One region of the Shewanella sp. Isolate8 genome, then DNA from elsewhere that is predicted to be linked to it. Evidence: predicted binding sites of a transcription regulator. Region 1 holds the regulator's gene; each other region holds the start of a gene.

The links. Region 1 encodes sigma-54, which starts transcription at its own class of promoters, with help from an activator protein. Its sites were predicted from a motif close to GTTGGCACGNNNNTNGNNT; they were not measured.
Region 2: L1D43_RS15060 (TorF family putative porin) is a predicted target of sigma-54. The motif match lies at 905-923, and genes of this name have one in related genera.
Region 3: flgB (flagellar basal body rod protein FlgB) is a predicted target of sigma-54. The motif match lies at 1,166-1,184, and genes of this name have one in related genera.

Annotation. Positions count from the first base shown of each region.
Region 1 is NZ_JAKEVI010000001.1:78,102-80,371, forward strand. Features, by position in the region: gene ptsN (PTS IIA-like nitrogen regulatory protein PtsN) at 1-144, opposite strand, end outside; gene hpf (ribosome hibernation promoting factor) at 147-434, opposite strand; gene L1D43_RS00355 (RNA polymerase factor sigma-54) at 465-1,952, opposite strand; gene lptB (LPS export ABC transporter ATP-binding protein) at 2,086-2,270, opposite strand, start outside.
Region 2 is NZ_JAKEVI010000003.1:592,090-594,359, forward strand. Features, by position in the region: gene L1D43_RS15050 (hypothetical protein) at 1-235, shown strand, start outside; gene L1D43_RS15055 (HU family DNA-binding protein) at 487-759, shown strand; gene L1D43_RS15060 (TorF family putative porin) at 999-1,691, shown strand; gene L1D43_RS15065 (hypothetical protein) at 2,020-2,193, shown strand; gene L1D43_RS15070 (methyl-accepting chemotaxis protein) at 2,233-2,270, opposite strand, start outside.
Region 3 is NZ_JAKEVI010000001.1:944,377-946,646, reverse strand. Features, by position in the region: gene flgD (flagellar hook assembly protein FlgD) at 1-302, opposite strand, end outside; gene flgC (flagellar basal body rod protein FlgC) at 313-732, opposite strand; gene flgB (flagellar basal body rod protein FlgB) at 735-1,133, opposite strand; gene L1D43_RS04070 (protein-glutamate O-methyltransferase CheR) at 1,333-2,172, opposite strand.

The DNA of each region.
Region 1 (2,270 bases):
CAGAAGGCTTTCAAAAATTTCTTGAGAGGAGAGGGTAGGGTACTGGACAGCGGCTAAGTCGCTGATAAGCTCCAGTACCTTTTTCTTACTGCCCGGAGTGGCGCAGGTGGTGCACTCCGGCCGCAGGATGGTACTCAGTTCCATCGTTAATGTTTAGTAAGCTTCTCTTTGTGTTTAATGACCTGACGATCGAGTTTGTCAATCAGGGAGTCTATCGCGGCATACATGTCCGCATGTTCGGATGTTGCGAACACTTCTCCGCCGCGGAGATGTAACTTTGCCTCAACCTTCTGTTGCAACTTTTCGACATTTAATACAACGTGCACATTATTGATCTGATCGAAATGACGTTCAAGCTTTGTGAATTTCTCTTCGATGTAGCTTCGTAGAGATTGGGTGATCTCGATATGGTGCCCAGTCAGGTTTATTTGCATAAAGATAGTCCTCCAGTTTCCAGGTTTGTTTTATAAGCTCTTGCGCTGATTCGACGGCGGTATCAGCATCGCTTCACGATACTTGGCAATGGTGCGTCTAGCTACCTTGATACCCTGTTCGGCCAAGAGTTGAGCCATCTTACTGTCGCTCAATGGCTTTTTCTGGTTTTCCGCAGCAACCAGCTTCTTGATGAAGGCGCGTATTGCTGTTGAAGAGCACTCTCCGCCATCGTCGGTACCGACGTGACTGGAGAAGAAGTATTTGAGTTCGAAGATCCCTCTCGGGGTATGCATATATTTTTGTGTGGTCACACGTGAGATGGTGGACTCGTGCATCTCCACCGCCTCGGCAATGTCGTTCAGTACCATGGGCTTCATCGCCTCTTCGCCAAATTCGAAGAAGCCTTGTTGGAAGTCGACGATACAGTTGGTCACCTTGAGAAGGGTCTCGTTGCGGCTCTCCAGGCTCTTGAGGAACCATTTGGCTTCCTGCAGGTGACCGCGAATAAACTGGCCATCCGCCTGGCTCTTGGTGCTGCGCGCCATGGCGGCATACTGCTGATTGACGTTGATCTTGGGCATGCTGTCGGGATTGAGCTCGACCACCCAGCGTCCCTTCTTCTTGGTGACGGTCACATCCGGGATTACATATTCGTCGCGGCTGGCGGTGATGGCGAGGCCGGGACGAGGGTTGAGAGTCTGGATCAGGGCGATGGCATCCCTTAGGTCATCTTCTTTGAGCTTGGTCTTGCGCATCAACAGACGGAAGTCGCGGCCGGCGATGAGATCCAGATGTTCCTTGATCAGCATGCGGGCGTTGGCGATGTGCGGCGTGTCGTCGCTGTATTGGGCGAGCTGAATCGTCAGGCATTCGCTGAGATCCCTTGCCGCCACGCCTATGGGATCGAAGTGTTGTACCCGCTTGAGTACCGCCTCGACCTCGTCGAGTTCGATCTCAGGATCGCCCATGGCTTCGAGAATATCTTCACAGGTCTGGGTCAGGTAACCACGCTCGTCGATGGCATCTATGATGGCGGTGGCGATGGCCAGGTCGTTATCGGAAAAGGGGGTCAGGTTCTTCTGCCACTCAAGGTGTTCGTAAAGACCTTCGCTGGTTTCTCCCTGAAAAGGCATGTCGTCGTCACGCATGGCGCCCGAGCTGGAGTTGGGCGAGGCGGTATAGACCTCGTCCCAGGTGGTATCGACCGGCAGCTCGTCTGGCATGGAGTCCTGGGTCAGGGCGTCAGAGGTCTCGACACCTGAATTATCCTGGCTCGAATCCAGCTCTATCTTGTCGTCGTACTTGGTGTCGAAGTTGTCGCTGACGGCATCGTCTTGCAGCTCGACGTTGGCGCTCTCCTGCTCTTCGTCCAACTCCAGTAGCGGGTTAGATTCTAATGCCTGCTGGATCTCCTGCTGCAACTCTAATGACGATAACTGCAACAGACGAATGGCCTGTTGTAGCTGGGGCGTCATGGTGAGATGCTGACCCATTTTGAGCTGAAGTGACGCTTTCATCGTACTGCTATTCCCTTGTTTCTAATTATAAAATGAGAAAGCTCTGGCTATATGTGCCGGACAAATATATCGAATAGTCGCTAAGGCCACAATCTAAGATAGGTTTTTCTGTGTGGCCCCGTTATAAGATTAACTATAGCTTGAATTGTTCACCTAAGTACACTGCTCGTACTTGCTGGTTGTCTAAGATTTCGGCGGGTGTGCCCTCGGCGATCAGATTACCATGGCTGACGATGTAGGCTTTCTCACAGACATCTAGTGTTTCGCGCACATTATGGTCGGTGATCAACACCCCCAGGCCACGATTCTTGAGCTGTT
Region 2 (2,270 bases), on a different contig from region 1:
CTATATTGGCATACAAACCCTGGGGTTCACGGCGCTTGGAGCCACGGCGGTGATCGCCTATCAGATCACCCCTGAAGACGTTAAGGTGGTGGTGCGTGGTCAGGAGCTGCCTATCTGGGCTATCGCCCTGGTGGTCACCATACTCTTGAGTTTTCAGTGGTATATGGCCTTCTCTAAGAGCATGAAACAGTATCTGCCACAAGCGGCGCAAACAAGCGATAAGCGCGAGGCTTAAATAATCCCCCTGGTAAATGAGCCAAATAAGGCCCAAGCCTTGTCTGGTGAGCCTTTCAAGCCAAGAGTGGGAAATATCGGCCACTTTTTGCTGCCACTAAGGTAAATTTTTACTGAATTTGACTGAAAGCACCCTTTGGGCGCATAAAACCGCTTTCATTATAGGGATGCTTGTGGCATGTTAAGTCCAGCAATTGCAAGTATCTAATGTAATTGGTATTACTAAATCTACGGAAAGAAGAGACTATCCAAATGAATAAAACTGAACTTGTTGCAAAAATAGCGGAAAGCGCTGAACTCACTAAAGCTGAAGCTGCTCGCGCCTTAAAGTCTTTCGAAGAAACGGTAGCGGAAGCGATGAAGAACGGCGAAAAAATCTCTATTGTAGGTTTTGGTTCTTTCGAGACCACTAGCCGTGCAGCACGTACAGGCCGCAACCCACAGACGGGCAAAGAAATTCAGATCCCAGCGGCTGTAGTACCTAAGTTTAAAGCCGGTAAGACGCTAAAAGACAGCGTAAACTAAATCGGTATTTAATCCGTCGAAAAAACCTCCGCCATGGAGGTTTTTTTATGCACCTTCCTAGTGCACCCTCTGCCTCATTTTTAATCAATCGCTAGCCTACCTCTGACACAAATAAAATAACCAATTGAAAAATAACCAATAAATATTTGGCACACTCTTCGCTATAGCTTGTACGCGGCCTGACAATACTCATAACAACAGGCAAGGCCGCTCCCATAGACCAATAAGAAGGAATGAGTATGAAACAAGCATTGCGAACCCTAAGCCTACTCGCGGGCACCTTGATAGTGGCCTTACCTACCAGCGCTAGCGTCACGGGCAACATTGGTGCGACCTCCAACTACTTGTGGCGCGGTGCCACACAGACAGGAGACGCACCCGCGGTTCAAGGCGGCATAGACTTCGAACACGAAAGCGGCCTTTACTTAGGCACATGGGCTTCTAATGTGGATTTCGGTGACGACACCAGCTACGAGATCGACTTCTACGGCGGCTATGCGGGCAGCGTGGGGGAAGATTTTGGCTATGACATCAGCTATCTCTACTACGCCTATCCCGACAGCGATTCGAGCATAGACTTCGGTGAAGTCACCCTGGCCCTGAGCTGGAAGTGGTTTAGCCTCGCCTACTCACAGGTAGTCAATGCCGATAGCGATGTGGCAGCCGATCCTTTCGATGAGAAAGATCTCAGCTACATCAACGCAGGTGTCAGCTTCCCGCTATCGGAAACCTTGTCATTCTCGGCTCACTATGGCTACTCCAGCGGCGATGTGGTCAACGCCTGGTTCGATACCGACAACTATGCCGACTACTCCCTCTCTCTGGATAAGGAGACCGACTTTGGTACCATCTCCTTCTTGGTCAGCGATACCGACCTCGACGGTGACGATCCTAAAGTGGTGGTAGGCTACAGCTATAGTTTCGATTTGTGATCTAAATTTAAATGAGTTGCCGCTAATTTAGCTGGCAACTCACTATTATTCAGCCACTATTCCATTTAAAAACAATCAATTAAAATCCACACACTCACCAACGCCCTCCGCTTTTGTCGAGAAAATCGACAAATACAAATGTGTTAACTCGATCAAACAAAAATTGAAAATCCCCTGCTATTTTTCTCATTAGCGCTCGCTAATGTGCCCAGGCCTTAGGACGCTAAACTAGCTAACGCTTTGACTCAGTTAACTTTATGTTAAAGCGGCTCAGTGCTAAGCAGCACCAAATGAGTGCTCAAGCACTTTATTTGACGAGGATTTCACTATGGCTCAGTTACTCGATGTTATTCCGAACGATGCTGAAATCGAAGCGATCACAGCACCCAAAAACCCTAAGGCCGCCTGTGAGCTGCAACACAGACGCGAAGTCAAACGTCGCCTAGAAGAGTTACTCGAAGAGGCGGCCCTCAAACGCGCCATGGGGGGCGATTTCTACTGAAAGTTAGCGATTAGGGTAGGCCATCCCTACCCTTAAATGCTAATCCGCCTGGCAGTGAACAACCTTAGTCAGGCTAT
Region 3 (2,270 bases), 870 kb from region 1:
ATGCCGTCCACGGTAGAGAAGGATGCCATCTGAGCGATCATCTGGTCGTTATCCACCGGCTTAAACGGATCTTGCATCGACAACTGCTGACTGAGTAAGGAGAAGAAATCCTCCTGGGTCAGCTCCTGGCTCTTGGCCTCAGGAATCGACGACTCCTCTTGCAGGCGCATGCTGTCGAGAAAAGGATTTCCCGTGGTCTGGGTGGTTGCCTGACTACTGGAAGCCTGAGGCGCCACCGTCTTGGCGCTCTGGGTCGAACTGTTTGGCGCAACCTGAGTATTTAATGGATTAACTAGGCTCACGACTTACCCCCTAGGAATTGCCAATGCGTAAGGTTTGCTGAAGCATAGACTTTGCCGCATCGGCAACCTGCACGTTCATCTGATAGGAGCGAGACGCCGAGATCATGTTGGCCATCTCCTCCATCACATTGACATTTGGCTTATAAATAAACCCATCGGCGTCCGCTAATGGATGATCCGGCGAATACTCTTTCTGCAACGGCTTGTCACTCTCGACGATACCGGCCACCTTTACCGCCTGACTGGTCTGCTGCTGATGGCTCGCCTTGGCCAGCTCCGCCTCAAACACAGGATGGCGGGCGCGATAGGTCTTATCCACACTGCTGGAGACCGAATCGGCATTGGCGATGTTACTGGCAGTGGTATTCAGCCTCACAGACTGAGCAGACATGCCGGAGCCTGCCACATTGAAGATATTAAAAAGGCTCATGATTACGTTCCTTTAAGGGCTTTTTTCAGGCCGGAAAACTTACCGTCAAGAAAACCTAACGACATCTGATATTCGAGCGCATTCTGCATAAACTCAGACTGTTCCTGCTGAATATCCACCGTATTGCCATCACCGGTATCGGGCTGATTTGGCACCCGATAACTAATGTGTTGCTGAGAAAGCGCCGCCAAGTCGAAGTGTTTCTCGTTGCTACGGCTCATCGCCAGCCCGCCTTGGGCCGTACGCGCCGCCTGTAGCGCCTTATCAAAATCAAGGTCTTTCGCCTTGTAATGGGGGGTATCGGCATTGGCGATATTTGACGAGATCACCTCGGCCCGCGCCGATCGTATCCCCAAGGTATACTGATGTATCCCCAATGCCTTATCGAAACTAATCGCCATAAAATTGCCTCCACACACGAATGTCATAAACAAAGCAATACTTGTGCCAATAAAATCGACTCTGGATAACTTGCACAGATAGATGCGCGATAGAAATGCAAAGCATAAAAAATGCCAGCGATTGCTGGCATTTGAAACTTGATAGCGAACTCAGAGAATTAGCACTTTAACTGGCTAAACTTGCGCCCTAGTAAGTGCATCAGGTCCGCTTCTGGTAATAGATACCCGGGTTACACCTGACCATGTCAAACTCGTCGGTCAAACCGGCAATCGACTCGGATGCCCCCAGAAACAGTATGCCCTTGGGATTAAGGGCGGCAGCAAATTGCCGCAGTATCTTGGCCTTTGCCTCAGGGGCAAAATAGATAAGCACGTTACGACAGAAAATGATGTCGAACTTACCCAGCAAGGTATAGCTCTCAAGCAGGTTGTGCGCCCTGAAATTCACCAGACGCTTGACGTTGGGCTTCACCACCATGGAGCCAGTGCCCGTGGGTTCAAAAAACTGACGTTTGCGCTCATCGGACAAGCCACGGCCCAGGGCAAGGTTGTCATATTCGGCAACCTTACAGCGCTCTAGCATTGAGGGTGACAGATCCGTTGCCAGAATAGTCGCGCTGCCGGGCAAGGCACCAGGCTTACGCTGCTGGTATTCCAAGATAGTCATGGCCAACGAATAGGGTTCCTGCCCCGACGAACAGGCGGCCGACCAGATCTTCAGCGGACGCCCCAAGCGGGCATATTCGGGCAAGAGGTTATTGGCTAACAGCTCGAAGGGATAGCGATCGCGAAACCACAGGGTCTCGTTGGTAGTCATGGCGTCGATCACCTCGGCACGAAGTTGCCGCTCGGTGGGCTTCATCGAATGTTTAACCACTTCAGATAATGAGGGAAGATTATATTTCCCCATCAGAGGCGCGAGTCGACTACGAACCAAATATTGCTTATTGTCGCCCAACACAATACCGCTGTGTTGTTCCAGAAATAATTTAAATTGGTTGTACTCGGCTTCGGCAAGTGATTTATTCGGCACCTTGATATCCCAATATCAAAAAAGAAAACAGGCTACAACATACACTATAGCAAGCGTTGCAGAGGTCAGCGTTATACATTAGCTAACTCACTGATACAAGCCTA